2 linked regions of the Labrys monachus genome follow. The protein of the gene in region 2 interacts with the protein of the main gene of each other region in a pairwise test. Links are inferred from orthologs where the notes say so. Each region holds a gene or a part of one and is shown on either strand. Other genes may lie near its edges. The genes, in order: cysK and cysE.

The links.
Region 1: the proteins of cysE (region 2) and cysK interact in binary tests that used the Escherichia coli proteins (3 or more experiments, as listed by UniProt). The link is inferred for Labrys monachus from one-to-one orthologs.

Annotation. Positions count from the first base shown.
Region 1 is NZ_JAUSVK010000001.1:6,287,348-6,295,119, reverse strand. Bases 4,679-7,543 are described here. They hold cysK (cysteine synthase A), read right to left. Parts: upstream 6,671-7,543; coding sequence 5,687-6,670; downstream 4,679-5,686. Other genes in these bases: dut (dUTP diphosphatase), read right to left, coding at 7,235-7,543; J3R73_RS28680 (RrF2 family transcriptional regulator), read right to left, coding at 6,762-7,211; acs (acetate--CoA ligase), read right to left, coding at 4,679-5,393. Outside these bases: J3R73_RS28700 (multidrug effflux MFS transporter), read right to left, coding at 1-1,213; J3R73_RS28695 (chloride channel protein), read right to left, coding at 1,404-3,197; more of acs, read right to left, coding at 3,447-4,678; more of dut, read right to left, coding at 7,544-7,705.
Region 2 is NZ_JAUSVK010000001.1:4,061,591-4,069,572, forward strand. The notes cover bases 2,623-5,463. They hold cysE (serine O-acetyltransferase), read right to left. Parts: upstream 4,550-5,463; coding sequence 3,695-4,549; downstream 2,623-3,694. Other genes in these bases: J3R73_RS18535 (transglutaminase-like cysteine peptidase), read left to right, coding at 2,623-2,646; J3R73_RS18540 (gamma carbonic anhydrase family protein), read right to left, coding at 2,682-3,212; J3R73_RS18545 (DUF3126 family protein), read right to left, coding at 3,352-3,564; J3R73_RS18555 (alpha/beta fold hydrolase), read right to left, coding at 4,636-5,409. Also shown: J3R73_RS18525 (DnaJ domain-containing protein), read right to left, coding at 1-465; panC (pantoate--beta-alanine ligase), read left to right, coding at 726-1,577; more of J3R73_RS18535, read left to right, coding at 2,023-2,622; J3R73_RS18560 (zinc-finger domain-containing protein), read left to right, coding at 5,491-5,736; J3R73_RS18565 (FAD-dependent monooxygenase), read left to right, coding at 5,744-6,955; J3R73_RS18570 (hypothetical protein), read left to right, coding at 7,439-7,585.

The sequences.
Region 1 (7,772 bases), 2.2 Mb from region 2 along the record:
CGAAGCCGTACATGACGACCAGGCACAGCGCCGACAGCCCGAGATAGCCGCAGGCGAGCGGGAAGATCGTGCCGTTATAGGCCTCGCCGATGAGGCCGCCGATCACCGCGCCCATGATGGTGGTGACGCAGCCGATGAAGGAGGAGGCGGTGCCGGCGACGTCGCCGACCGGCTCCATCGCCAGCGCGTTGAAGTTCGGCAGCGTCAGGCTGAGCAGGAAATGGGCGATGCCCATGGTGATGCCGAACACCAGCAGCGGCGGCCGGCCGTCGAAGAGATAGGCCTCGGCCAGCAGGATGGCGGCCATGACGGTGAAGCCCGCCATGCCCGCCCGCGACAGCTTGTGCATGCCGAGCCGCTTCACCAGGCGCGAATTGGTGAAGGAGGCGATGCCCATGCAGATGGCGATCATCCCGAAGGCGAGCGGGAACCACGGGCCGAGCTTGTAGATGTCGGTCTCGAAGATTTGCTGGGCCGAGCCGACATAGGTCATCAGGCAGCCCATGGCGAGGCCCATGGCCAGCATGTTGGTGAGCGAGGCGCGGTTGTTGACGACGCGTCCGATGCCGAAGGCGACCATGGCGATCGACAGCTTGCGGCGATATTCGGGATGCAGCGTCTCGGGCATGCGCAGGCCGAACCAGATCGCCACGGCGATGACGAGGCCCAGCATGCTCACGAAGATGTAGTGCCAGCTGCCGAGGATGAGGAAGGCGCTGCCCATCGCCGGCGCCACCACCGGCACGACGATGAAGATCATCAGCGTCAGCGACATCACCCGCGCCATGTCGCGCCCGCTGTAGCGGTCGCGGATGATGGCGATCGACAGCACCCGGGCAGCGGCGCCGCCCATGCCCTGGACCGCGCGCGCCAGCAGGAGCGTCTCGTAATTGGGAGCGAAGATCGCCAGCACCGTACCCGCCGTGTAGATGGCCAGCCCGATCATCAGCACCTTGCGGCGCCCGATCGTGTCGGAGACCGGGCCCCAGACCAGCTGCATGATGCCGAAGCCTGCCATATAGGCGGTCAGCACCAGCTGCATGCGGTTGGGATCGGCCACGCCGAAGGTCGAGCGGATCGAATCGAAGGCGGGCAGGAGATTGTCGATGGAGAGCGAAACCAGCCCCATCATCAACGCAATAACGAGGACGAATTCCAAAAACGACGGTTCGGGCGCCGGCTTGGAGGCCGGTGCGGCAGGCAATCTGGACATGAAAGGCTCAAATGCACGGTAGGCTGGCGGGGGGCAAAAATGCGGCGCTCAGACCGGCGTCCATTTAGCATGGCGATCGTGACTAAAAGGTGATTTTTTTGCCACATCGGCGCAAAACCAAGCAAATGCTGCCCAGATATGCGATTTTTGCGGGTGTCGCCGATCGCGTTCCCGGACCGGCCGGTTGCGCTCAGACCCCCTCGCCTGCGAGGTCGCGCCGGGCCCGGTCGGCCTCTTCGGCATAGCGGCGCAGGGCATGGGCTTCCGAGAGCAGGCCGACGACGCGCTTGCGCGCATCGACGACGGCGAGGGCCTCGGCCTCGCAGGCCTCGATGCGTCGGGCGGCGTCCTTGAGCGTCATCGACGGCGACAGCGTGTCGGTGCGGTGGGTCAGCAGCCCGTCGACCAGGCCGCCGGCCTGGCCCTCGAAATTGACCTGATAGGCGTCGGCGACCCGCACCAGCCCGGCATAGGGACCGTCCGGCCCGTCGACCGCCACGACGTAATGGGTCGAGCCGAGGGCGTGGGCATGGCGGAACGCGCCGAGGGACATGGTCCGCTCGACCGTCGGCACCGGCGTGCGCATCACCCGGGCGACGGTGAGGTCGCGCGCCCAGCCGACGTCGTGGGCGCTGCGGATGGCCTCGCCGCGCAGATGGAACCGCCAGGTGGCGAAGGAATAGCCGAAGGTCTCGCGCACGGTGATGGTGGCGACGATCACCGCCATCAGCACGGCGACGGTGAGCTGGAAATCGCCGGTCATCTCGAGGACGAGGAAGCTCATCGTCAGCGGCCCGCCGACGATGGCCGCCGCCAGCGCCGCCATGCCGGCCAGCGCGGCCGCATGCGGCGCCAGGCCGGGCGACAGGGTGACGAGGCTGACGCCGGCGAGGAAGAACTGCCCGAGCAGGGCGCCGAGGAAGAGCGAGGCGAAGAACAGGCCGCCGCGAAAGCCCGATCCGAGCGAGATCGCCGAGGCGAAGGCCTTGAGCAGGATCAGGCCGCCGAGCAGCAGAAGGGGCTGCGGGGGTTCGGCCAGCAATTTCATCAGGGCACCGTGCCCGGAGGACAGCACCTGCGGCGTGACCAAGGCGAGCAGGCCGAGCAGCAGGCCGCCGATGGCGGGCATGAAGCCGATCGGCAGCCGGATGCGCCGGAACAACGTCTCGGACAGCGCCACGCCCTGCATGATGGCGATGGCGCTGCCGGCGCAGAACAGGCCGAGGCCGCACAGCGTGGCGACGCCCGAGGCATGCGGCTGGAAGGCGGCGCCGACGGCGAACTGGTAGGGCTCCAGGCCGAGCACATGGGTGACGATGGTGCCCGTGATCGCGGCGGCCGCCACCGGCGCCAGGGTTCCCACCGCATAGGAGCCGATGATGATCTCGAAGGCGTAGAAAGCGCCGGTGAGCGGGGCGCCGAAAGCGGCGGCGATCGCCCCCGCAGAGCCGCAGCCCACCATCAGGCGCATGTCGGCCCGCCGCAGCCGGAAGGCGAGGCCGAAGCGGGCGGCGAAGCCGGAGCCGAGCTGGGAATAGGCCGCCTCGAGGCCGACGGAGGCGCCGCAGGCGTTGGAGATCAGCGTCTGCGCGCCGACGATGAGGCTGCCGCCGAGCGACATCCGGCCGCCATGCAGCGCATTCGCCTCGATCGGGTCGACGGGACGGCGGGCGTGGCTGCGGGCGAGGACGAGATTGAACAGGCCGAGCGCCAGGCCGCCGAGGACGGGCACGGCCAGGACGAGCGCCGCCGGCAGGCTCTCCATGCCGCTCAGCCTGTCGCCGGCCTTGAGGCCGAAGAACAGTTCATGCGCGATCTGCGCGCTGCGGCTGATGACGAAGACGGCGATGCCGGCGATCGCGCCGCACAGCGCGGCCATGATGACGAGCCCGCTCTCGCGGCGGCGCACGATGCCCCGCAGCCAGGCGGGGACCGCAGTGGAGGAAGGGGGCTGGGTGTCGTCGCTGGAAGGCAGAGCGGGCATGAACAAACGCGGATGCCCCTGCCCCAGTGAAGGAGAGGGGGATGTCGAGATGGCCGATGATGGAGAATGTTTAGTCGCTCGCCACCAAAGACAAAAGCCCGCCCGCGACGCAAAGACGTCTATTTCGACCGCGAATTGTAATAATAATATCGATGGATTTTCTATGCCTTGACTCGGCAGGACCGCGCGTCGGCGCGTCGGGCCTCGCGTGCCGGCTGCGACGCCGGCACGCGGGATCGGGCGCCCGCTCTATCGATCGATCTTGTTGCGACGATTGGCGATGAGGTCGTCGACCACGGCCGGATCGGCGAGGGTCGAGATGTCGCCGAGCGCGCCGAAATCGTCCTCGGCGATCTTGCGCAGGATGCGGCGCATGATCTTGCCCGACCGCGTCTTGGGCAGGCCCGGAGCGAACTGGATATGGTCGGGCGAGGCGATGGGGCCGATCTCCCGCCGCACCCAGGCGACGAGTTCCTTGCGCAGGCCGTCATCGCCGCTGCTGCCGGCCATCAGCGTGACATAGGCGTAGATGCCCTGGCCCTTGAGATCGTGCGGATAGCCGACCACGGCCGCCTCCGACACCAGCTCATGCGCGACCAGGGCGCTCTCGACTTCCGCCGTCCCCATGCGGTGGCCGGAGACGTTGATGACGTCGTCGACCCGGCCGGTGATCCAGTAATAGCCGTCCTCGTCGCGGCGGCAGCCGTCGCCGGTGAAATATTTGCCCTTGTAGGCGGCGAAATAGGTGTCGAAGAAGCGCTGGTGGTCGCCATAGACGGTGCGCATCTGGCCGGGCCAGCTGTCGGCGATGACGAGGTTGCCCTGGCAGGCCCCGCTCAGCACCTTGCCTTCGCCGTCGACGATCTCGGGCCGGATGCCGAAGAAGGGCCGCGTCGCCGAACCCGGCTTCAGCGCCGTCGCGCCCGGCAGCGGCGAAATGAGGATGCCGCCGGTCTCGGTCTGCCACCAGGTGTCGACGATCGGGCAGCGGTGATCGCCGACGACGCGGTGATACCACTCCCAGGCCTCGGGATTGATCGGCTCGCCGACCGAGCCGAGCAGGCGCAGCGAGGCGCGCGAGGTCGCCTTGACCGGCTCCTCGCCGGCGCCCATCAGCGCCCGGATGGCGGTCGGCGCGGTGTAGAAGATCGAGACCTTGTGCTTGTCCACCACCTGCCAGAAACGGGAGACCGAGGGATAGTTCGGCACGCCCTCGAACATCAGCGTCGTCGCGCCATTGGCCAGCGGGCCGTAGACGATATAGGAATGGCCGGTGACCCAGCCGACATCGGCCGTGCACCAGTAGATGTCGTCGTCATGGTAGTCGAAGACATAGTGGTGCGTCATCGCCGCATAGACGAGATAGCCGGCGGTGGTGTGCAGCACGCCCTTGGGCTTGCCGGTGGATCCGGAGGTGTAGAGGATGAACAGCGGGTCTTCGGCGTCCATCTCCTCGCAGGGGCATTCGGCCGGCACGGCGGCGGCGAGATCGTCGTAGAAATGATCGCGGCCGGCCGCCATCGCCACCGGCGCGCCGGTCCGGCGCACCACGATGACGGAGGCGACGCCGCCCGCCTTGGCGCAGGCCGCGTCGACATTGGCCTTCAGCGGGATCTTCCGGCCGCCGCGCACGCCTTCGTCGGCGGTGATGACCACGGCGGACGCGCAGTCGGCGATGCGTCCGGCCAGCGCCTCCGGCGAGAAGCCGCCGAACACCACCGAATGGATGGCGCCGATGCGGGCGCAGGCGAGCATCGCATAGGCGGCCTCGGGAATCATCGGCATGTAGAGGGTGACGCGGTCGCCCTTGCCGACACCCTGGCTCTTCAGCACATTGGCGAAGCGCTGCACATGTCCGGAAAGCTCGCGATAGGTGATGTGCCTGGACTCGGCGGGATCGTCGCCCTCCCAGATGATGGCGGTGCGCTCGCCCCGCTCGGCGACATGGCGGTCGACGCAGTTCCAGGCGACGTTGGTGGTGCCGTCCTCATACCAGCGGATCGACACGTCCGGCGCGTAGCGCGTGTTCTTGACGAGGGTGTAGGGCTTGAACCAGCCGATGCGCTTGCCGTGTTCGCCCCAGAATGCCTCGGGATCGGCGACGGAGGCCTCGTACATCGCCTGGTAGCGCGATTCGTCGACATAGGCGCTCGCGGCCCATTCCGGCGGGACGTCGTAAATCCGGGCTTCCGACATGGCTTCCTCCGTCATTCCTTACGCGAGCCGGCGTTGGGGCCGGCTGTTTGTTCCCGCGCGACGCCGGCCGGGCGGCCGGCCTTGCGCGCACCGATGTCGGCGCTGCCGTCGGGCCGGCGCACCGTTGCGACACAGGCTTAGGCAAAGCCGCGCCCGCCTGCAAGAGAGCGAATGACGGCGACGACGGGATGGAAGAGGAACCTGTTGCCGCACCCGCCTTCGCGAGCGGCCGAGGCGGCGCCGCGCCCTTGCCGTCCGGGCGAAAGCCGGGGGCGCCGCCGGCCGGCTTCGCGCTAAAGGCCCTCGAACAGGGCGCTCGAAATATAGCGCTCCGCGAAGGACGGCACGATCACGACGATGCTCTTGTCGTCCATGCCCGGACGGGCGGCGAGTTCGAGCGCTGCGGCGACGGCCGCGCCGGAGGATATGCCGCCGGGAATGCCCTCGATGCGGGCGAGCAGGCGCGCGGTGTCGAACGCGGTCTGGTTGCCGACGGTGATGACGTCGTCGATGATCGAGCGGTCGAGCACCTCGGGAATGAAGCCGGCGCCGATGCCCTGGATCTTGTGCGGCCCGGGCTGGCCGCCCGACAGCACCGGCGAATCCTCCGGTTCCACCGCGACGATCTTGATGCCCGGCTTGCGCGGCTTGAGGACCTGGCCGACGCCGGTGATGGTGCCGCCCGTGCCGACGGCGGACACGAAATAATCGATGTCGCCCTTGGTGTCGTTCCAGATTTCCTCGGCGGTGGTGAGGCGGTGGACTTCCGGATTGGCGGGGTTGCGGAACTGCTGGGGAATGATGGCGCTCGGCAGTTCCTTGACGATCTCCTCGGCCCGCGCCACCGCGCCGCGCATGCCCTGTGCGGCGGGCGTGAGCACGATCTCGGCGCCCAGCAGGGCCAGCATCTTGCGCCGCTCGATCGACATCGATTCCGGCATCACCAGGATGAGCCGGTAGCCGCGCGCCGCGGCGACGAAGGCGAGCGCGATGCCGGTATTGCCGGAGGTCGGCTCGACCAGCACCGTTTCCGGCTTCAGCATGCCGGCTTTTTCGAGCGCATCGATCATGCTGACGCCGATGCGGTCCTTGACGCTGGCGATCGGATTGAAGAATTCGAGCTTGGCCAGGATGCGGGCCTTGACGTTCTTGGCCTTGGCCAGGCGGTTGAGCTGCACCAGGGGCGTGTCGCCCACCGTCTCGGTGATCGACTGGTAGATACGGCCGCGGCCGGGCACGTGGTTCGGAACTTGGCTGGTCGGTGCGGCAGTTGCCATGGGTTTTCCCTCATTGGTCGATCGCGCGGAACTCAGCATTAATCCAGTAAATTGTCGAGATTAATGTGGAGTAACATTTTCGACATGTAAATTAGATCGCGAAGTCGATATTCGCCGCCGTGCCGCCGAACACGTGCTTGCGCTCGGCGTCGCGGCACAGATCCTCCACCGTGACCTTGTCGAGCTCCGCCAGGAAGGCCAGCGAGGCCTGGTTCACCGAGGGACCGATGACCTGGTCGACCAGGTTGGACACCGGGGCCGCATCGTCCTCGGAGGAGGCGTCCGACATCGCGGCGCGCACGATGTCGCCGGCGGTGATGCGGCGCCGTTCGCGCGCCAGTTCGTAGCCGCCCCGCGGGCCGCGCACGCCCTTGAGGATATTGTGGCGCACGAGCGCCTGCAGCAGGGTCTCGAGGTGGCGGGGCGGCAGGGCATGGCGGGTCGCGAGCGCCTTGGCGGCTACGGGCGTCGGCCTCGAATGGTGCGCGATGTCGACGACGGCGGCAATGCCGAGCAAGGAGCGACGCGAAAGAAGCTGCATGACCTAAATCCCCCTGGAACGATCTACCCGCCTGACCGGGTCCCCGTCGATCCGAAACCGGCGCTGCCGCGAACGGTCGAATCGACGCTGCTCGCCTCGACGAGCACGCAGGCCGTCACCGGGGCGATGACCAATTGGGCGATCCGCATGCCGTGGCTGACGACGAAGGGATCGCTGCCCAGATTGATCAGGGGGACCATGATTTCACCTCGATAATCCGCATCGATCGTTCCCGGGGCATTCAAGACGGTAATTCCGTTTTTCACAGCCAGGCCGGAACGTGGACGCACTTGCCCTTCATAACCCTGTGGAATTTGGAAAACCAGCCCGGTCGGCACGAGGGCGCGGCTCATCGGCGCGAGGACGATCGTCTCGCCCGGCGGCAGGGCGGCCGCGAGGTCCAGTCCGGCGGCGCCGGCGCTCTGGGCCGCCGGCAGCGGCAGGTCGCCGGCATGGGCGAGCTTGAGCACGGCGATGGCGAGGGGAGCGGTCATGACGGCCTTTCGGGAATGAGCCCGCTCCCGGCCGCAGGCGTTCGCGCTGCTCGCGGGCGAGAGGGTG
Region 2 (7,982 bases):
CCATCCGGAAAGCCGGCGGTCGAGATAAGCTTCAAGGATTGAGCGCCCGAAGAAATCGGCCGCGATCTCCTGCCGGAGGGCCAGAAGCTCGGCAGGCTGCATGGTGGACAGCTTTCTTCCGGCGAAACGCCCCGCGGTGACCTGCCCGTCGACCGGCCGGCGCGTCGGATCGAGCATGACCGTCATGGTGGCGGTCCGGACATAGTTGCCGCGCAGGTGCGGCCGAGGGAAGGCCGTCTTCGACATCCGCGGCAGCCAGCCGCGCAGCCCCGCGGCAAGGATGAACAGCGGGACGGCAAGTCCGATCTCGCCACGCGTGAGCATGAAGATGGCCAGCGCGAAGGCAAGGAAACTGCCTCCCCGGCGCAACAGGCGGTCCAGGGCCGGCGACTTCGACAGGCTGCCGGGCTTGAGCAACTGCCAGAGGCAGAGCAGAACCACGCATCCCAGAATAAGCTGACTCAAGGCATCCGATCCCGCATGGAGCGGACCGAGAATCGGTCCGCCACCGCCGCACTTGCCCCTTGCGGAAGCCATGGTCAAGAGAGCGGTGTGGAAATACCGCCTTCCCGGGCACCTGCGGCAAGGCGGGTATCGATATCAGCATATCGCCCGCCGGACGAAACGTCATGCTGGCCCGACTCCCGGAATTGCCGGTATAGCGGCGTCGGCAGCGTGCCGCTCCTCCCCGTCCACCGACCCGTCAATCCCGTGCAGAACCAGCGATGGCCGACATCATCATTACCCGAACCGTCTCCGACCTGCGGCATGCCGTGCGAAAGTTTCGCGACGAGGGCGACAGGATCGGCCTCGTGCCGACCATGGGCGCCCTGCATGACGGCCATATCGCTCTCGTGCGCGAGGCGAGAAAGCGCGCGGCGAGGGTGATCGCCACCATCTTCGTCAATCCCGCGCAGTTCTCCCCCGCCGAAGACCTCGCTAAATATCCGCGCACAGAGGAAGCCGACCTCGCCCGCCTGTCCGCGGCGAGGGCCGACATCCTGTTCGCTCCGACGGTCGGCGAGATGTATCCGCAGGGGTTCGCAACCACGATATCGGTCGGCGGCCCGGCCGCGGCCGGCCTCGAGGATCGCTTCCGCCCCACGCATTTCGCAGGGGTGGCCACCGTCGTCGCCAAGCTGTTCATGCAGAGCGGCGCCGATGTCGCGATGTTCGGGGAGAAGGATTACCAGCAATTGATGGTGGTGGCGCAGATGGCGCGCGACCTCGATCTGCCCGTCGAGATCGCCGCCGTGGCGACGCAGCGCGAGGAGGACGGCCTTGCCATGTCGTCGCGCAACCGTTTTCTCTCTCCCGAGCACCGGGCGCTCGCGCCCCTTCTCCACCGCACGCTCCGGAAGGCCGCCGACGACATCGCCGGCGGAGCCGGGATCGAGGCCGCCCTCGCCGAGGGCCGGGCGGCCATCGAACAGGCAGGCTTCGCTCTCGACTACCTGGAGGCGCGGCACGCCGCGAGCCTCGCCCCGATCGCCGATCCCGCCGCCGGCCCCGTCCGCCTGCTGGTCGCCGCCAAGATCGGGCAGACCCGCCTGATCGACAACATCGCGGCGACCTGAGCGCCCATGCGAGGCGTTGCGCCCAGCGGCGCAACGCGAGGGTCCAGCCATGATGCGCAAGCCATGCTGTCGCGCACATTAACCGTCCCGACAGAGCGAAGCGCGACGAAAAAATGGCGAAAATCCTGGTTGCCGCCTTAACTTGCGCGCCCCGCGCAAAAACGCAAAAATGTGGTTAACGGGGCGTTAATTTTCGTTTTATCAAGATGTTACGGACACAACCGCCCCGTTCGAATCCTGTTCTTTGTGCGGCAGGAGCGTTGTGCGGGTACGGGCCTTATGCAAAATTGGCTTCAGGAACGTGCAACTGCCGCAGCCCGCGGGTCAAAGGCATAACGGATCTGACATTTCGATGCGCTTCTTGATCAAGATCGGATCCAGTTTGAGCCGCCGGACGCCCAGGCCGGACCCTGGCCGGACCCTGGATCGCCCGTCGCATCACGATATGTTCGTCCGGATCTTTGTCGCCCTGGCCTGCGCCGCCCTCCTCTTCGTGCCGATCGTCGTCAGGACCGCGGAGGCCGCCAGCGCCATCTCCGTCTATGCGCCGGTGGGCGATGTCACCACCTCGCCCTCCGGCTACCTGCAGTTCTGCAACGACAACCCCGGCGACTGTCGCCCAGGACCGCAGGAGGCGCGCGACATCGTTCTCTCGCGCCAGGCGTGGCGGGATCTCGTCGCACTGAACGAACAGGTCAATCACGCCGTCAAGCCGATGACCGATCTCGACAATTACGGCAAGGTCGAATGGTGGGCCTATCCCACGGACGGCTACGGCGATTGCGAGGACTATGTCCTGCTGAAGCGCAAGCTGCTGATCGATGCGGGGTGGCCGCGCTCCGCGCTGCTGATCACCGTCGTCCGCGACAAGAAGGGCGAGGGCCACGCCGTGTTGATGGTCAAGACCGACCGCGGCGAATTCGTCCTCGACAACCAGGAGCAGAAGATCCTGCCCTGGCGAGCCACGGGCTACCGCTACGTCAAGCGCCAGTCGCAGACCGACCAGAATGTATGGGTGTCGCTCGGCGATACGCAGACCACCTCCATCGTCTCGGCCAGGGGCGACTGACGTCTGAAAAGAGACCGGTGGCCCTCCTCCGGGCCTTATCCGACCTGCCTCAATCCCTTGGCGAAGCGCCTGGCGTTTTCGACATAATGGGCCGCGCCGCTCAGCAGCCGTTCGGCGTCGGCCGGCTCCAGTGTGCGGACGACTCGCGCGGGTGAGCCGACGATGAGCGAGTGATCCGGAAACACTTTGCCCTCGGTGACGAGCGCGTTGGCGCCGACCAGAGACCCCTTGCCGATGCGCGCCCCGTTGAGGATCGTCGCGCCCATGCCGATCAGGCTTCCCGCGCCGATGGTGCAGCCATGCAGGATCACCGAATGGCCCACCGTGCAGTCCTCGCCGACGGTGAGCGGGAAACCCGTATCGGAATGCAGCACCGCGCCGTCCTGGATGTTGCTGCGCGCCCCGATATGCATCGGCTCGTTATCGCCGCGCAGGATCGCCGCAAACCAGATATTGACGTCCTCGCCGAGAGTGACGCGGCCGATCACCCGGGCGTCCGGTGCCACCCAGTAGCGTCCATCCCCGGGCACGTCGGGGGCCGCGTCGTCGAGCGCATAGAGAGGCATGGTCTGTTCTCCCGCCTGGATTGCCGGGCATGCCGGAAGCCCCCGTCGTCGTCCGATGCCCGAACGTCATCGCGACGCCGAGGACCTTCCGCGCATGGGCGCTGGCCGGCCGGAGCCGTCGCCCAGCCCCCGCGCGACGTCAGCCATCGAGATCGATATCGAGGATGGCCATGTGGAAATCATACGAGGTCTCGCCGTCCTCCTTGTCCTCGGAGATGAGGCCGATCGACTCCTCGCCGATATAGACCTCGGCGCTGTCCGTCTTGCGGGCGCGCGGGACGACACGGATGGTGGCGTTGCCGAAGGTGCGCCGGAGATAGGCTTCGACGCGCTGCATGTCTTTCTTGTCCACGGGTGTCCTCAAATCTGTGAGCCGGCCCTGTAGTCGACCGGCGACGAGGGGCCTTTGCCATGGCGCGCCCGGCGGTGCAAGGTCGCGCCGACGAGGCGCGCGCCGTTATCGGTGGATAGCGGCGGCGGCTTCAAAGGCCGACATCGTGCCAGAAGATGTCGTTCGGCATCGGTCCGTGCAGGATCTGGTCCATGCTGCGGGAGGGTTCGGCGCAGCCTGCTTCACCGACGACGCGGGCGGGAACGCCGGCCACCGTGGTGTTTCGCGGTACCGGCTTCAGCACCACGGAACCGGCGGCGACGCGTGCGCATTGCCCGATCTCGATATTGCCGAGGATCTTCGCGCCCGCCCCGATCATCACGCCCCGCCGAATCTTCGGATGGCGGTCGCCCGTCTCCTTGCCGGTGCCGCCGAGGGTGACGTCCTGCAGGATCGAGACGTCGTCGTCGATCACCGCGGTCTCGCCCACCACCAGCCCGGTGGCGTGATCGAGGAAGATGCCGCGGCCGATCGGCACGTTGGGATTGATGTCGCACTGGAACACGGCGGATGAGCGGCTCTGCAGATAGAGCGCGAAATCGCGCCGCCCGGCACGCCACAGCCAATGCGCCAGGCGATGGGTCTGCACCGCGTGGAAGCCCTTGAAGTAGAGGATCGGCTCGATATAGCGCGTGGCGGCCGGATCCCGGTCGATGACGGCGGCGATATCCGCCCTGAAGGCGCTGGCGATCGACGGATCGGCTTCGAGCGCCTTGCCGAAGGCCTGGGCGATCAGCGTCGCCGGCATGTCCGGATGGTCGAGCCTGGACGCCACGCGCTGGACGACCGCGCCTTCGAGCGAGCTCAATTGCAGGATGTTGGCGAAGATGAAGCTGGACAGCTGCGGCTCCGCATGGGTGACGGCCTCCGCTTCCATCCGGACCCGGCTCCAGACCGGATCGACCATGTCGAGCCCATGGGCCACCAGGCGTTTTGTCTGATTCATGTGCTTGTCCGCTGGTTTCGGCTGTCGCGGCGGCCATCGGCCGTCCCTCTTTCTATCGCAGCCGGATGTCGCATGCCAATGCTGTTTTAGACGGCCTCTTCCGCCAGGAATGCCAGAACGCCTTGCTTGAAGACCTTGTCGCCCACCGCCGGATTGTGATCGCGGCCGGGGATATCGAGCACGCTGGCATTGGGCAGGAGATCGGCGAGGTCCCGCGCCGAGCCGGCGATCGGATCCCGGGTGCCGACCGCCACCAGCACGGGCTGCACGATCCGCGCGGCCTCGGCCGGATTGAGCTGCACGCGCGAACCGCGGATGCAGGCGGCGAGCGCGCGGCGGTCGGAGCCGGTCTGATCGGCGAAGGCGCGGAACATCCGGCCCATGGCGTCGTGGACGTCGGCCAGGCTCGGCGCCTCCATGGCCTGCGCGATCGTCGGCGGCAGGCCCTCGCCCCGCACCAGATGGATGCCGAGGCCGCCGAGGATCAGGGCATCGACCCGGTGGGGATGGTCGAGGGCCATGAAGGCGGCGATGCGCGCGCCCATGGAATATCCCATCACCGGCGCCGAGCCGATGCGCAGATGGTCGAGCAGCGCCGCGGCGTCGCCCGCCATGCGGGCGGGATGATAGGCGTCCGGCACGTGGGGCTTGGACGATTGCCCATGGCCGCGGTTGTCGAAGGCGATCACCCGCCGCCCCTGCCGCTTCAGGAGATCGACCCATCCGGTGCCGACCCAATTGACCTGGTGGTTGGAGCCGAAGCCGTGAATGAGCAGGATCGGCTCCCCCTCGCCTTCGTCGACATAGGCGATCTCGAGGCCTTCATGGTCGAAATGCAGCATCGTCGCGATGTCCCTCATGCCAAAAACACCGGGCTAGCCCCTATCGCATCGCGGCCGCCGCCGCTATGGTCCGCCGCACGGCAATTGCGGACTTTGATGATGGCTGACCATTCCATTCCCCACTTCCACAACGATCTCGGCGTCGCTGTCGTTCACGTCGGCTCGAAGGAGTTCATGTGCATGGGCGCCAATTCGCCCTTCGACCATCCGCACATCTTCATCGACATGGGCGCGGACGACGAGGCCGTGTGCTCCTATTGCTCCACGCTTTACAAATATGATCCGAAACTGCCGGCAGGCGCTGCCGATCCGGCCGCCTGCGCAGTGATCGCCGACGCCGCCTGATCGCGTCATGTCGCATTCCCCGGCCGGACCCGTCGCCATCGCCGGCGCCGGCATCGGCGGCCTTACGGCCGCCCTTGCCTTGGCACGACGCGGTTTCGAGGTCACCGTCTTCGAGCGCGCGGACGTGCTGGAAGCAGCCGGGGCCGGCATCCAGCTCACGCCCAACGCGCTGAACGTGCTGTTCGGGCTCGGGCTCGGGCCGGCGCTGGAAGCGCCGATGGTGAGCGTCGACAGCATTTTCGTCCGGCGGGGCTCGAACGGGCGCCTGGTCGCACGGCTGCCGCTGGAAGCCTTCGCCCATCGATGGGGCACGCCCTACGGGGTCATCCACCGCGCCGACCTCCAGGCCGCCCTGCTCGGCGCCGTCGAGGCCGAGGCGGGGATCACCCTTCATTACGGCGATGCGATCGACGCCGCGGAACAGGATGGCAGCGGCGTCGGCCTGCGCTTCGCCTCGGGCCGGCGGGAGCGCATGACCGCGCTGATCGGCGCCGACGGGCTGTGGTCCTCCGTCCGGCGCAGTCTCGGGCGCATCGAGCCGCCGCGCTTTGCCGGCCGACGCGCCTGGCGCACGGTCATCGCCATGACGGACGCCCCGCCCCTCCTCCAGGGCAGGGCGACGGGGCTCTGGCTCGGCGCCCACGCCCATCTGGTGCATTATCCGGTGCGGGGCGGCAGCCAGCTCAATCTCGTTGCGGTGACGCAGGACGGCGACAGCGCGCCCGGCTGGTCCACGCCGCAGGACACGCGCCGGCTGCGGCCGCATTTCGCCGGCTGGGATCCTCGCATCCGTGCCCTGCTCGCGGCCTGTCCGGACTGGCGGACCTGGCCCTTGTTCGACCGGGCGGCCGATGCGGCGATGGCCGAGGGCCGCATCGCGCTTCTCGGCGACGCGGCGCATCCGATGCTGCCCTTCGCGGCCCAGGGCGGCGCCGCCGCCATCGAGGACGCGGCCGTCCTGGCGCTGGCGCTCGCCGCGCCCGGCGAGGACGACATCCCGGCCCGGCTGGCGCTCTATTCGGCCCGACGCCTGCCGCGGGTGACCCGGCTGCAGGCCGAAGCCCGCAGCAATGGCGAGCGCTACCACTGGTCCTGGCCCTTCTCCGCCGCACGCGACCTCGGCCTGGCGGCGATGGGCGGCCGCAAGCTCGTCGAGCGCTATGACTGGATCTATGGCTGGACGCCGACCGCCGGCGAACGGATCGCGCAAGGGGCTTGAGCAAAGGGCGGCGAGGCCTTAACAGGGACGGGTCGCGGACGTGGCGAAATCGGTAGACGCAGCAGACTTTGACCATCGAATTGGAGTGCCCGCGGGGAAATCCGCGGAGTAGAACCGCTCAAAGTCGGGGAACGCCGGGGGGCTCACGCTCCTGGCCAATCCCGAGCCAATCCCTCGTCGAGGGAAGGTGTAGAGACTGGACGGGCGGCACCTGCGGCCGAAAGGCATGGTGAAGGGACAGTCCAGACCACGAACGCCGCAAGGCGGCGGCGAAAGCCGAAGTGGTACGAAAATCTGCTTCTCTCTGAGAGTACGGGTTCGAGTCCCGTCGTCCGCACCAACCTTCGCGATTTTTTCGACGGAGCGATAGCGCTGCCCCGAAATTAAGGGGAGGTACAACGGGCAGGCGCCACCTTAGCGGAACTTAAGGCAGCGGCTGTGCGTTGCCGGCCATTAGAACTCACGAAGTAACCGGAGTCCCTGATGAGCCAGAATGCCGCCATCGCCCTGATCGTGATCGTGATTGTCGCCGCCGGGGCGGGCGCGTACATCTATCACGAACAGCATAAGAATTCGGTCGAGATCAGCATCGGCGACAAGGGCGTGAAGATTCAAGGGCCGTCCAACTAGCCGAGCCGTCAAGTGCCCACGGCGGCAAGGATTCATAGAGTCCATTCCCGCCCCCACTCCCTCCGCCATCCTTCCCCCCGCCGATCCTCGGAGCCTACGGCAACGGGCGAAACCCCTGCGCCGGAGGGATGGTGTTCCGGGCTTGGCCGCCCCTTCGAAGCGCCGAGGGAACTATTGCGGCCAGGAATTGTTGTTCCCGCGGCCCCTCGGATGCCTGCCGCTCACGGCGGCAACATGGAGCCCGAAGGGAATTCACATGAGCACAATCCTGATCATCGTTCTTGTCGTCCTTCTCCTCGGCGGCGGCGGCTTCTACGGTCGCGGCCGTTGGTTCTGAGCCGGACAGCCCGGCGTAAGCCGGCGGCTCTCGCCGCCGGACCGGGCTGCGGCCTCGCCT